4 regions of the Kitasatospora sp. Xyl93 genome follow, and region 3 is predicted to be linked to each of the others. Evidence: riboswitches for the same ligand, from Rfam matches in the RefSeq annotation. Region 3 holds a riboswitch; each other region holds the start of a gene.
What was found. Region 3 has a riboswitch for cobalamin ahead of nicT (Nickel transporter NicT). Riboswitches for the same ligand answer to the same signal wherever they lie in the genome.
Positions count from the first base shown of each region.

Region 1: it holds a riboswitch for cobalamin, as region 3 does, so the genes downstream of both, ACZ5GH_RS22685 (ribonucleoside-diphosphate reductase subunit alpha) here and nicT (Nickel transporter NicT) in region 3, are expected to answer to the same signal.
Region 2: it holds a riboswitch for cobalamin, as region 3 does, so the genes downstream of both, ACZ5GH_RS26115 (cobalamin biosynthesis protein) here and nicT (Nickel transporter NicT) in region 3, are expected to answer to the same signal.
Region 4: it holds a riboswitch for cobalamin, as region 3 does, so the genes downstream of both, ACZ5GH_RS22825 (FecCD family ABC transporter permease) here and nicT (Nickel transporter NicT) in region 3, are expected to answer to the same signal.

Region 1 is NZ_AP029185.1:5,070,333-5,073,750, reverse strand. It holds gene ACZ5GH_RS22690 (hypothetical protein) at 1-930, opposite strand, end outside; cobalamin riboswitch at 1,332-1,457, shown strand; gene ACZ5GH_RS22685 (ribonucleoside-diphosphate reductase subunit alpha) at 1,650-3,418, shown strand, end outside.
Region 2 is NZ_AP029185.1:5,899,924-5,903,341, forward strand. It holds gene ACZ5GH_RS26110 (cobyric acid synthase) at 1-1,019, opposite strand, end outside; gene ACZ5GH_RS26115 (cobalamin biosynthesis protein) at 1,016-2,008, opposite strand; cobalamin riboswitch at 2,116-2,248, opposite strand; gene ACZ5GH_RS26120 (alpha/beta hydrolase family protein) at 2,570-3,418, shown strand, end outside.
Region 3 is NZ_AP029185.1:1,615,409-1,618,826, reverse strand. It holds gene ACZ5GH_RS06715 (hypothetical protein) at 1-713, opposite strand, end outside; gene ACZ5GH_RS06710 (ArsR/SmtB family transcription factor) at 762-1,145, opposite strand; cobalamin riboswitch at 1,227-1,439, shown strand; gene nicT (Nickel transporter NicT) at 1,471-2,589, shown strand; gene ACZ5GH_RS06700 (M24 family metallopeptidase) at 2,766-3,418, shown strand, end outside.
Region 4 is NZ_AP029185.1:5,103,220-5,106,637, reverse strand. It holds gene ACZ5GH_RS22840 (CGNR zinc finger domain-containing protein) at 1-405, shown strand, start outside; gene sodX (nickel-type superoxide dismutase maturation protease) at 409-771, opposite strand; gene sodN (superoxide dismutase, Ni) at 1,045-1,440, shown strand; cobalamin riboswitch at 1,531-1,661, shown strand; gene ACZ5GH_RS22825 (FecCD family ABC transporter permease) at 1,773-2,852, shown strand; gene ACZ5GH_RS22820 (ABC transporter ATP-binding protein) at 2,849-3,418, shown strand, end outside.

The sequences.
Region 1 (3,418 bases), 3.5 Mb from region 3:
CGGCGGGGTCCCCTGAACACCGGGCGCGGCCGAGGACGCGGCCTTGGCACGCTTGAGCAGCTGCCCCTTCACGTGCTCGGCGAACCCGGAGGCCGCCGCGGTCGCCGTGGCGTCCGGGGCGTTGCCGCCCTTCGCCGATCCCTCGACGGTGAAGTACGCGTACCGGCCCAGGCTGTTGTGGGTGCCCGTGCAGCCGGCGGCGGCGCAGAACGCCGGCGATCCGGCCGCGGGCGCGCCCTTGAGCTGACCGGCGAAGTTCTTCGTCGCGGTCTCGGCCTGGATCTTGTGGTCGAAGACCGCCACCCCGACGGTGACCGCGCTCTCACCGGACACGTACGTCGCCCGGAGCACCTGCTGGCACCCCTGGTCGCCGAGCACCTTGCCCAGCCCGCCGGTCGTGGAGTTCCCGTCCCAGCAGGGCGAGTCCAGAGCCACCACGGTCCGGTTCCAGGTGGCACCGTTGATCGTCACCTGGAGCGAGGAGAAGAGCGCTCCCGCGTCCTGCGGCGCCGGGTCGGTGGCGACCTCCCAGATCGGCTTCGACGGGTCGTCCGGCTGGCCGGGCGTGCCGGAGGCGCTCGGGTTGGCCGTCGGCGGGGTGGTGGTGGCCGTCGTGGGGCCGTTGTCCTTCTTGCCCTTGAACAGCAGCACGCCGCCGGCGGCCAGGCCGCCGACCACGGCGACCGCGGCCACCACGCCGATGACCCTCATCCGGCGACGGCGCTTGCCGTCGGCCTCGTTGCGGTCCGCCAGCGCGTCCCAGTCCGGCTCGACCCGCTGCGGCGGGACGGGCTGCTGGGGCTGCTGCTGCAGGTGCCACTGCGGCTGGGGGTTCGGCTGCGGCTGCGCGACCGGGTGCGGCTGACCGACCGGGTGCGGCTGGGGCTGCGGCTGACCGACCGGCGGGGCCGGCTGCGGCGCAGGCGCCACCGGATGCGGCACCGGAGGGATGGGCTGTGCGACCGGCTGCGCCGACGGCACGACCGGCCCGTACGAGGCGGGCGGCGGCCCGAAACCTCCACTCGGCGGCGGTACCGGACCAGGTACCACCGGCTGCTGACTCTGTGCGCCCCCCGGCCCGGCGGGAGGCGTTCCCTGCGGCCCCTGCCCAGGTACGCCAGTTCCGTCGCTCATGCGCCCAGATCGTAGGGCATCCGCATGACCACCGGTCCTCCCGGTGGCCATTCCGTATCGAAACCAGGACGCCCCGGCCCGGCTTCCGGAGTCGCCGAGGGCCATCGTCCGCCATGGTTCCGGCACGACCGGTTATCGCCCAGACACGCGGCGCCGCACTACATCTGGGGCCGCTTCAGGGAGACACCACTACATGTATGCTCACTCCTGCTGTCGATGCAGGGGAACCCGGTGCGAATCCGGGACTGCCCCGCAGCGGTGTGCGGGCGGCTCCAGCAGCCGTGCCCGCGAGTCCGAGTACCTGCCGACGGCGTGCGCCACGGCCCTCCCGCAGAGGCCGCGCCGGCACGAGCAGTACCCCTCCGGGCCTCGCGGGCGGGCCGGGGAGTCACCGTCGCGCGACGCCGTCTGCGTTCGTGCCGTGCTCCCCTGCCCCGATCGGCCCGGTGGCCCCCGATCACCGCCGCCGATCGCCGCCAGGAGAGAGCGCCTTGACCACCGCTGCCTCAGCCACCCTGCCCGCCCAGGGCTCCGGTACCGCCTTCACCGACCCGACGGTCTCCGACCCCGGCGGCGCCCTGCTGCGGCTGCTCACCGACCGCAGCACCGACCTCACCGAGGTCGACCCCGGCCACGTCGCCGCCGCCGCGCTGCGCGGCCGCCACGCCGGCTCGGACTTCGCCGAACTCCGCGGGCTGGCCGTGGACGCCGCCGCGTCGATGATCGCCGAGGACCCCCAGTACTCGAAGCTGGCCGCCCGCCTGCTCGCCCTGGAGATCGTCGACGAGGCGAACAGCCAGGGCTCGACGTCCTTCTCCGCCTCGATCGCCGTCGGCCACGCCGAGGGCCTGATCGGCGACACCACCGCGGCCTTCGTCGCCAAGCACGCCGCCGCCCTGGACGCGCTGGTCGACACCGCGGGCGACGACCGCTTCGAATACTTCGGCCTGCGCACCGTGCAGTCCCGCTACCTGCTGCGCCACCCGATCACCCGCAAGGTGATCGAGACCCCGCAGCACTTCCTGCTCCGCGTCGCCTGCGGCCTGGCGGTCGGCGACAGCGAGCAGTCGGTGCGCGAGGTGGCCGAGCTGTACGGCCTGATGAGCCGCCTGGAGTACCTGACCTCCTCGCCGACGCTCTTCAACTCCGGCACCCGGCACCCGCAGATGTCGAGCTGCTACCTGCTCGACTCGCCGCTGGACAACCTGGACTCGATCTACAACCGCTACGCGCAGATCGCCCGCCTCTCCAAGCACGCCGGCGGCATCGGCCTGTCCTACTCGCGCATCCGCTCGCGCGGCAGCCTGATCCGCGGCACCAACGGCAAGTCCAACGGCATCGTGCCGTTCCTGCGCACCCTCGACTCCTCGGTCGCCGCCGTCAACCAGGGCGGCCGCCGCAAGGGCGCGGCCTGCGTCTACCTGGAGACCTGGCACGCCGACATCGAGGAGTTCCTGGAGCTCCGCGACAACACCGGCGAAGAGGCCCGCCGCACCCACAACCTCAACCTGGCGCACTGGATCCCGGACGAGTTCATGCGCCGGGTCAACGCCAACGAGGACTGGTCGCTGTTCTCGCCGGCCGACGTGCCCGAGCTGGTCGACCTGTGGGGCGCCGACTTCGACGAGGCGTACCGCAAGGCCGAGCTGGCCGGCAAGGCCGTGCGCACCATCCCGGCGCAGACCCTGTACGCCCGCATGATGCGCACCCTGGCGCAGACCGGCAACGGCTGGATGACCTTCAAGGACGCCTCCAACCGCGCCGCCAACCAGACCGCGCTGCCGGGCCGCACGGTGCACTCCTCCAACCTGTGCACCGAGATCCTGGAGGTCACGGACGACTCCGAGACCGCCGTCTGCAACCTGGGCTCGGTCAACCTGGGCGCCCACGTGGCCTCCGGCGCCTCGGCCGCCGACCTGCTCGGCGCCATGGACTGGGAGCGGCTGGACGCCACCGTGCGCACCGCCGTCACCTTCCTCGACCGCGTGGTGGACATCAACTTCTACCCGACCACCGAGGCCGGGACGTCCAACTCCCGCTGGCGGCCGGTCGGCCTGGGCGTGATGGGCCTCCAGGACGTCTTCTTCAAGCTGCGGATCGACTTCGACTCCGCCGAGGCGAAGCAGCTGTCCACGCTGATCGCCGAGCGCATCATGCTCACCGCCTACGAGCGCTCCGCCGACCTGGCCGAGCAGCTGGGCCGCCACGAGGCGTACGGCGAGACCCGCGCCGCCCGGGGCGAGCTGCACATCGACCACTTCCCGAGCGCCGCCCCGCAGTGGGC
Region 2 (3,418 bases), 4.3 Mb from region 3:
CCGCCGCAGACCCCGAGGACCGGCAGTCCGGCCGCCGCCCGTGCCTTCAGGGCCGGCTCCAGGCCGCGCTCGCGCAGCCAGGCGAGGTCCGCGACGGTGGCCCGGGTGCCGGGCAGCACCACCAGGTCGGCGTCGGCCAGCTCCTCCGGCCTGGTCGCCCAGCGGACCAGCACGCCCGGCTCCTGCGCGAGCGCGTCCAGGTCGGTGAAGTTGGACAGCCGGGGGAAGCGCACCACGGCCACCCGCAGCACGTCCGCGCCGAGCGGTCCGGGCCCGTCCGTCCGGTCGACCACGGTGGACAGGTCCAGCGAGTCCTCGGCGTCCAGCCAGAGCCCGGGCAGCATCGGCAGGGTGCCCAGCACCGGACGTCCGGTCAGCTCGTGCAGCATCTCCAGCCCGGGCGCCAGCAGCCGCGAGTCGCCGCGGAACTTGTTGACGAACCAGCCCGCCACGTGCCGCTGGTCCTCCGCCGACAGCAGTGCCAGCGTCCCGTACATCGCGGCGAAGACCCCGCCGCGGTCGATGTCCCCGACCACCACCACCGGCAGGGCGGCGGCCGTGGCCAGGCCCATGTTGGCGATGTCGCGGTCGCGCAGGTTGATCTCGGCCGGCGAGCCCGCGCCCTCGCAGACCACCACGTCGTAGCGGCTGCGCAGGTCGGCCAGGCACTCCAGGGCGCGCTCCAGCAGGACGGGCTTGCGCTCGCGGTAGTCCAGCGCGCCCACCTCGGCCACCGGCCGGCCGAGCAGCACCACCTGGCTGCGGCCGTCCGCGCCGGGCTTGAGCAGCACCGGGTTCATCGCCGCCTCCGGCTCCACCCGGGCGGCCTGCGCCTGCATCGCCTGGGCGCGGCCGATCTCGGCGCCGTCGGCGGTGACGAAGGAGTTGAGCGACATGTTCTGCGCCTTGAACGGCGCGACCCGCACGCCCTGGCGGGCGAGCCAACGGCAGATCCCGGCCGTCACCACGCTCTTGCCCGCGTCCGAGGTCGTCCCCGCGACCAGCAGCGCGTTCGTCATGCCCGCCCCCTCTTCTTCATCAGCGTCCGCAGCAGGACGTGCCCCGCGACCGTCGTACCCAGCGCCAGTGCGCCCACCCGCCGGGAGAGCGCGCAGGCCCGTTCGATGTCGTCCACCGTGACCGGGCGCAGCTCCGCGCCCAGCACCGGCCGGTCCTCCACCTGCTCGCCGTACCGCAGCGTCCCGCCCAGCCGCACGCCCACCGCGCCGGCGAACGCCGCCTCGGCCTGGCCCGCGTTCGGGCTCGGGTGCGCGGAGCCGTCGCGCCGCCAGATCCGCCAGGCGGTCCGGGGTTCGGGCGCGGCGGCCACCGTCAACAGTGCCGTCAGCCGGGCGCCGGGCCAGCCCGCCAGGTCGTCCAGCCGGGCCGAGGCCCAGCCGAACCGGGCGTAGCGCGGCGAGCGGTGGCCCACCATGGCGTCCAGGGTGTTCACGGCGCGGAAGGCCAGCAGTCCGGGGGTGCCGGCCAGGGTGCCCCAGGCCAGCGCGTTCACCACGGCGTCGGCGGTGTTCTCGGCCACCGACTCGACCACGGCCCGGGCGATCTGCTGCCCGTCCAGCGCGCTCGGGTCCCGCCCGCACAGGTGCGGCAGCCGCTCCCGGGCGGCCGCGAGGTCGCCCGCGGCGAGCGAGCGGCCGATGGTGCGCGCCTCCCGGGTCAGCGAGGTGCCGCCGAGCACGGTCCAGGTCGCGGCCGCCGCCAGCGCGGCCCGGCCCAGCGGGCGCCGGCCCACCGTACGGTCCAGGGCGAGCGCGCCCGCCGCGACCGCGCCCACGCACAGCGCCGTGTACCCGGCCCCGGCGGCGCGGCCGTCGCGCCACACCCTGCGCTCCAGCCGGATCGCGGCGCTGCCGAAGACGGCCACCGGGTGGCCCCGGCGGGGGTCGGCGAAGCGGGTGTCGGCGGCGTAGCCCGCGGCGGCGCCGAGCGCGAACGCGGCGGCGCGGGTCAGCGGGCGCGGAGCGGGGGAGGCGGTGGGCGGGGTCATCGGCCGCACGGCGGAAGGCAGCTCGGAGTCCGGCCGGGCGGGGCAGCCTGCATCGCGTGCGTGTCCTCACTCAGGGTCCGCGCCCTGGATCGACGTGACGGGGGCGAGAGTCTCCTGGCTTCCGGGTCGAACGCACTCCCGGAGCCTTCCAGCGGCCGTCGACGGCCCGCCGTGGCGATGTTCCGAGCGTGCTCCCCGGTGACAGTGGCGGGACCGCGCCGGACTTCCACCGGCTTCCTCTCCATGCCTCCGTTTGGCCCCAGGATCCCATCACGGGCCCGAACCGGGAGTCAACCGAGGTCACGGAGGGGTTGGTCACACGCCGGCCCGCTGGCACCCCGTGGGATCGCCCGGCACCGGCAGGCGCCGGCAGCGGCACCGGCCCGGGCGGTCGCCCTCCCGACCGTCCCCTCCTCGGGCCCGCCCGCCCGCCGCCCGCCCGCCGCCCGGGCGACCCGGACGGCCCATCGGGGTGGCCGTCCGGGTGGCCGTCCGGGCGGGGCGCAGGTGAACTGGTGCTCGAACACCGTCCGGTCCGAGAGCAACAGAGCGGGGAGCGATATGCGTTGGGGAACCGCCGCCGTCGTGGCGGCCGCCGCGGTCGGGGCCACCGCGGCCGGGGCCGCCGTGCTGGTGATCGGCCGTCGGGCCTCCGAGCGGATGGTCCGTCCGGCGCCCGCCGTCCAGGAGTCGGCGCCGGTGGTGGTCCGCGGCCTCGCCCCCGGCCGGGTCACCTTCACCCGCGGCCCCGCGAGCCTGCGCCCCGGCCGCTGGGCGGTCGAGTGGGCGGACGGCGGGCACGCGGTGGTCGAGGAGGTCCTGCACGGCGACGAACGGGGCGTCACCCGCCGGCTGGTCCGCGCCGACCGGGGCACCCTCGCCCCCGGGACCGAGGTCCGCTTCACCCCCCGGGTCCACCTCGGCGACCCCTCCGAGGCGCTCGGCCTGGCCTTCGCCGACACCGCCGCCGACGGCGAGCTCGGCGCGCTGCCCGCCTGGCGGCTCCACGGCAAGCGCGGCACCTGGGTGATCCTGGTGCACGGCCCCGGGGCCGACCGCCAGCAGACCCTCCCGGTGTTCCCCGTGCTCGACCGGCTCGGCCTGCCCGCCCTCGCCGTCACCTACCGCGGCGACCGGGGCGCCCCCGACTCCCCGGACGGGCTCAGCCACTTCGGCGAGACCGAGTGGCGCGACGTCGAGTCGGCGGTACGGCTGGCGCTCGACAGCGGCGCGGGCAAGGTGGTCCTGTACGGCTGGTCCCTCGGCGCGACCATGGTCCTGCAGACCGCGGCCCGCTCCGTCTGGTCGCACGCCGTCCGGGGCCTGATCCTCGACTCTCCCGTGCTCGACCTCCCGGCCTCCGCCCGCCGGGACGCCGCCCGGGCCGGTTTCCGGGGCGTCGCCGCAGAG
Region 3 (3,418 bases):
GCCACCGTGTACTCGTCGGCGGGGAGCCGGCGGACCAGCCGCTGGGGGAGGTCGGGGCGGCGGCCGAATAACGAGTGCTCGCTCCAGGTGGAGCTGACGACGACGAGCCGTCGGCCGCAGGTGGCGCCGAGCGCGGCGCGGTAGCCGTCGCGGGAGCGCCGGCTGCCGAGCATCCGGTCGAAGCACGGGTCGCCGACGACCCGGGCGACGTCCAGCGCCTCGGGGCAGGAGTCCCGCAGCCGGTCCAGCTGCTCGGGGTGGGAGAGGCCGAGGACGTCCACGAACACCCGTCCGCGGTGGGTGAGTTCGTTGCGGGACAGGCCGGCGGCGGTGACCGTGTCGCCGGTCGACTCGGTGACCAGGCGGTTGTAGCCGGCGCCGTGCGGGAGGACGACGAGGCGGGCGTCCAGGCGGTGCATGGAGGAGTGGACGGCGCAGGCGACGGCCAGGTCGAAGCGGCGGCGGACGGCGTCCTCCCAGTCCAGCACGGTGAAGCCGGGCAGGCCGTGCAGGTACTCGTCCAGGGCGCGGTCGGCGAAGGCGGAGCCGGGGTTGACGGTGAAGTACCGCTCGATGCCGTCCGGGCTCAGCAGGGTGAGGACGTCCAGGACCCGGGTGGCCGAGGTGAGGGTGCGGGCGACCGCCAGCACGCGGGCCCTGACTGGTCGGGTGTTCCAGCGGTCGGCGGGCCAGACGTGGGGATGGGACGGCACACCATGATCGTACTGGTCGGGCCCGGTCCCGGCCGGGGTTTGCGGGTGTCAGCCGGCGGCCGCGGTGGGCTCGTGGTGCTCGGCGGCGGTGCACTCGTCGAGGAGGGGGCGCATGGCCTCGTCCACGAGCCGGTAGCGCACCACCCGTCCGTCCCGGTCGCCGGTCACCACGCCGGCCGTGCGGAGCAGCCGCAGGGCCTGGGAGACGGCGGGGTCGCGCATGCCGGTGGCGACCGCGAGGTCGGTGACGGCGAGCGGGCCGGCCCGGTGGAGGGCGAGCAGCAGGGCGAGCCGCCCGGGGTCGGCGAGCAGCGAGAACCGCTCGGCCCAGGACCGGACGTGCGCGGGCTCGCCGATCGCGGCGATGGCCTCGCAGACCCGGTGCCCGTCGATGGTGCGGTGGCCCGCGCGGTCGGCCGGTACGAGATGCATGCGGACATTCTTGCAGGCGGCGCCCTGTGATCCTGGACACCTGCGCAGGTGCGCAGCCTTGCACCCGTGGGGCCCGGCCCCTACGGTGTTCCCCGCCGTGGTGCTCGGGAAGACCGGTGACGGATCCTCAGGGATCCCAGCCCGGAGCGGCCCTCGCCACTGTGATCGGGTCGTTCCTCCGCCCACGGAGGAACGTCGTCCGTACCCATGAAGCCACTGGGCGCCCCGCGCGCCTGGGAAGGCGGGTACGGGCGTCCCGTCAGCCAGGAGACCGGCCACGGCATCTCACGAGGTTTTCCACGAGGTGCTGGAGCGTGATCCGCAGATGACCCTGCCCGAAACCGTCGCCACCGGGGCGAAGACGGCCCCCTCCGCGCTGCCGAGCTTCCGGTGGCGGCGCGAGGACACCATCCGTACGGCCGGGTTGATGGGGGTGATCCTGGCCATGCACGTGGTGGCCTTCGGGACGCTCGTCTTCCTGGTCGCACCCGAGCGGTACGCGGTCGGTACCCAGGCCTTCGGGGTGGGCCTGGGTATCACCGCGTACACCCTCGGCATGCGGCACGCCTTCGACGCCGACCACATCGCGGTGATCGACAACACCACCCGCAAGCTGATGGCGGACGGCAAGCGGCCGGTCTCGGTGGGGTTCTGGTTCGCCCTCGGGCACTCCTCGATGGTGGTCGTGATGGCCGCCCTGGTGGCGGGCGGCGCGCAGCTGGCGAACACGCTGATGGACGACGAGTCGACCACCCACAAGTGGCTCGGCATGATCGGGACGACCACCTCGGGCGTCTTCCTCTACCTGATCGGCGCGCTCAACCTGGCGGCACTGCTCGGCATCCTCAAGGTGTTCCGGGCGATGCGGGCCGGGCAGTTCGACGAGCGGGAGCTTGAGGCGCACCTCGACTCGCGCGGCTTCATGGCCCGGGTGCTGAACCGGGCGACCCGGTCGATCACCCGACCGGGGCAGATGTTCCCGGTGGGCATGGTGCTGGGCCTGGGCTTCGACACCGCGACCGAGGTCACCCTGATGGTGATGGCCGGCTCGGGCGCGGCCTCCGGGCTGCCCTGGTACGCGATCGTCTGCCTGCCGCTGCTGTTCGCGGCCGGGATGAGCCTGTTCGACACCCTGGACGGGACGTTCATGAACTTCGCGTACCAGTGGGCCTTCGCCAACCCGGTCCGGAAGGTGTACTACAACCTGACCATCACCGGTCTGTCGATCGCGGTCGCCTTCGTCATCGGCACCATCGAGCTGGTCGGGGTGCTGCACGAGAAGCTCGACCTGACCGACCCGGTCTCCGGGTTCATCGCGGACATCTCGCTGGACAACGTCGGCTACGGCATCGCCGGGCTGTTCGTGCTGGTCTGGGCGATCGCGATCGGGTACTGGAAGCTCGCCCGGGTCGAGCAGCGCTGGACGCCGGGCCAGGAGGCCTGAGCGCCCGTCCCGCGGGTCGTCCCCGGGGCCGCGGCACGGCCCCGGGCGGGGGCGGGGCGCACGGCGCGCGCCCGGAGGTGAGGGCGCGGTCGCGCGGGGGGCGCGCAAGGAGCACCGGGGGTTCTGCCGGGGGTGCTCGGCGGGCGCTTCGGGCCGGGGGTTCGTAGGCTCGACGCATGGCGGATGCGTACGCGGGGCGGCGGGAGCGGGTGAGGGAGCACTGCAGTGCGGCCGGGGCCGATGCGGCGCTGATCACCCGCGCGGCGAACGTGCGGTACCTGACGGGCTGCGCGCCCTGCGGGGCGAGCCTGCTGCTGACCAGGGAGCGCGCCCTGCTCGCGCTGCCGGACGATCTGCCGCCGGACGACTCCGGGGAGCACCTGATCGCTCCGGACGTCACCAGGCTGCCGGTGGCGGCCGGCTCGGACACGGCGCTGGCCGCCGCGACCGCCGCCGCGCGGTCCGGGGTGTCGGGCCTGGCCGTGGAGGAGCACGACCTGACCGTCACCCGGCACCGGGCGGTGGCCGGCCTGACCGAGGGGGCCCGGCTGGTGGACCTCGGCCAGACGGTCGAGCGGCTGCGGGTGGTCAAGGACGAGCGCGAGATCGCGGACCTGCGGATCGCCGCGGAGATCGCCGACCAGGCGCTGGGCGAGCTGCTGGAGTCGATCCTGGTCGGCCGCACCGAGCGGCACCTGGCGATGGAGCTGGAGCGCCGGATGATCGACCACGGCGCCGACCGGGCGGCCTTCCCGGTCTCGGTCGGCACCGGCAGCCACTCCGGCCAGGCCGCCCACCAGCCGACCGACCGCCGGGTGGAGGAGGGCGA
Region 4 (3,418 bases), 3.5 Mb from region 3:
CGGCTGCGCGGGGTCTTCGAGGCCGCCGCCGACGGCGACGAGATCCGCGGCGTCGACCTGCTGAACAGCCTGCTCATGGAGTACCCGGTCAGCCCGCTGATCTCCGGGCACGACTACCTGGACGACGCCGGACGGCCGCGCTGGCACCTGCACCTGGCCGACAACTCGCCGACCGCCACCGCGCACTTCAGCGCGGTCGCCTGCATGGGCCTGGCCGTCCACCTGACCGAGCTGGGCGCCGACCGGCTCGGCATCTGCCAGGCCGCGCCCTGCCGCAACGCCTACCTGGACACCTCGACCAACCGCTCCCGCCGCTACTGCTCGGACCGCTGCGCGACCCGCGCCAACGTGGCCGCCTACCGGGCCCGCAAGCGCCAGGAGGCGGAGGCGGCGGCCCGCGAGTAGGTCCTAGACCCCGTCCACCCAGGCGCCCAGCCGGCGGGCCAGGCCCGGCACCCGGGCCAGCCGCGGGGTGAGCAGCAGCCGCTCCAGCCGGCGCCCCGGCGCCAGCCAGGCCGGGCTCGGCCGCAGCCGCAGCAGCACCCGGCCGAGCACCAGTTCGTCCGGGACGGCGCCGTAGCTGCGGCTGTCGCTGTCCACCGGACGGTTGTCGGAGAGCAGCCACCAGCCCTTGGACCGGCGCTCGGCGGCCCGTTTCACCACCAGCAGGTCCTGCTGGAAGGGGTGCCGGAAGAGCACCACCGCCCCCGGCCGGATCGGCGCGCCGTAGCGGACCAGCAGCTGGTCGCCCTCGCGCAGGGTCGGGACCATCGACGGCCCGGCCACGTCGACCAGTCCGAACGGCAGCGCGCCGCCCCGGTCCCGTCCGCCGGCTCCGGCGCCCTCCGGTCGCGTGCTCCGCGCCACGACTCCTCCTCCCGCTCCGCCCGCCCCCAGTCTGCCGTACGGACCGTCACCGGCCCGATGTCCGGATTACCCCGGTTCCGGGTCCGTCTTTTGCCCTAGGCCCGCCGCCCGACCGCGAAACCGCGAGGACGGCGGGGTAATCTCGGGCGCGGGAAGACGATCTAAGGAAGGACTCCCATGTTCTCTCGTCTGTTTGCACCGCGCGCCACCGCCCACGCCCACTGCGACCTGCCCTGCGGCGTGTACGACCCGGCGCAGGCCAAGCTCGAGGCCGAGTCGGTCAAGGCCACCCAGGAGAAGTACCAGGCCAACGAGGACCCGCACTTCCGCGCCCGCGCCATCATCATCAAGGAGCAGCGCGCCGAGGCCGTCAAGCACCACATCTCGGTGCTGTGGAGCGACTACTTCAAGGCCCCGCACTTCGAGAAGTACCCGCAGCTGCACCAGCTGATCAACGACACCCTGAAGGCCGCCTCGGCCGCCAAGGCGTCCACCGACCCGGCCACCGGCCAGGCCCTGCTGGACCTGATCGCCGAGGTCGACAAGATCTTCTGGGAGACCAAGCAGGCCTGAGCCTGACGCGTCGCCACCCGACCGCCCCCGTCCGCGCAGCCGGACGGGGGCGGTCGTGCGTTCACCGCCCGGCCCCACCCCCGGTAAGGGTTGCCTGCCCTGAGTGGCTGTTATGCTGCCAGGGCGTCCGAGGGGGAAGTCCGGTGTGAATCCGGCGCTGACCCGCAACGGTGAGCGCGGCCCGTACCAGCCCGTACGACCGCGCCAGCCCGATCGCCCTCGGCCGCTGACCTCCCGACAACTCGCCGCGGACTGCGAGGGGAACGGCGCCCCGGCACACCTGCGGCCCGCGCCCGCCCCGGCGCACCCGCGGCCCGAGGCAAGGCGTCCCCGTGAACCGCGCACCCGCAGACCGTGCAGCCGGCCCGCCCGCCCGGCGCACACCCGTCGCCCCGCTCGCCGCCGGCCTCGCCGTCGCGCTGCTGCTCTCGCTGGTCTGCGGAGTCGCGCTGGGCTCCTCCGGCCTCGGCCTGCCCCGGGTGCTGCGACTGCTGGGCGCCGGGCTGACGGGCGGTCGGCTGGACGCGGGCGAGGCGGCCGCGTACGCGATCGTCTGGGAGATCCGGCTGCCGCGCACCGTGCTGGCCGCCGTCGTCGGCGCCGGGCTGGCCGCGTGCGGGGTCGCCGTCCAGGCGCTGGTGCGCAACGCGCTGGCCGACCCCTTCGTGCTCGGCGTCTCCTCCGGCGCGGCCGTCGGCGCCAACGCCGTCCTGCTGTTCGGGGCCTTCGCCTCGCTCGGGGTGTGGGCCGTCTCCGCGTCCGCCTTCGGCTCCGCCCTGGCCGCCATGACGCTGGTCTACCTCGCCGCCCGCACCGCGTACGGGCTCACCCCGCTGCGCCTGGTGCTCACCGGCACCGCCCTGTCCTACGGCTTCTCGGCCACCACCACCCTGATGGTCTTCGCCGCCGACCGCGGCGAAGCCGCCCGGGACGCCATGATGTGGCTGCTCGGCAGCCTCGGCGGCGCCACCTGGGGCAAGGTGCCGGTCGCCGCCGCCACGGTGCTGGCCGGCCTCGCCTACCTGACCGGCGCCGCCGGGCGGCTGGACGCGCTCGCGATGGGCGACGAGACCTCCGCCTCGCTCGGCGTGGACCCGGACCGGCTGCGCCGCGAGCTGTTCGTGGTGACCGCCGCCGTCACCGGCACCGTGGTCGCCGTCAGCGGGGCGATCGGCTTCGTCGGGCTGCTGATGCCGCACCTGTCGCGGATGCTGGTCGGCGCCGGGCACCGCCGGGTGCTGGTGGTCGCGCCGCTCGCCGGGGCGCTGCTGCTGGTCTGGGTGGACATCGCCTCGCGCACCCTGCTGGCGCCCGCCGAACTGCCCGTCGGGGTGTTCACCGCGGTCCTCGGCGTGCCCGCCTTCCTCGTGATGATGCGCCGCCGCGGCCAGGCCTTCGGAGGCAACCGGTGACCGACGTGATCGAGGCGGCGGCCGGGACCGGGCCGACGCGGGCCCAGGACCTCGCCGTCGACGCCGTCTCGGTGGAACTGGCCGGCACCCGGCTGGTCCACGAGGTGAGCCTGGCGGCCGCCGCCGGGCAGGTGGTCGGCCTGATCGGCCCGAACGGCAGCGGCAAGTCGACCCTGCTGCGCTGCGTCTACCGGGTGCTGGAGCCGACCGGCGGCGTGGTCCGGCTGGCCGGGGACGACCTGCACGCCCTCACCGCCCGGGAGAGCGCCCGCCGGGTGGCCGCGCTGACCCAGGAGCACTCCGCCGAGTTCGACTTCACCGTCGCCGAGGTGGTCGCCATGGGCCGGCTGCCGCACCGCCGCGGCTTCGGCGGCCCGGCCGCGGGGGACGCGCAGCGCTGCGCCGAGGCGCTGCGCAAGGTGCGCGCCGGACACCTCGCCGACCGGGGCTTCCTGAGCCTGTCCGGGGGCGAGAAGCAGCGGGTGCTGTTCGCCCGCGCGCTGGTCCAGGAGCCGCGCCTGCTGGTGCTGGACGAACCCACCAACCACCTCGACATCGCCCACCAG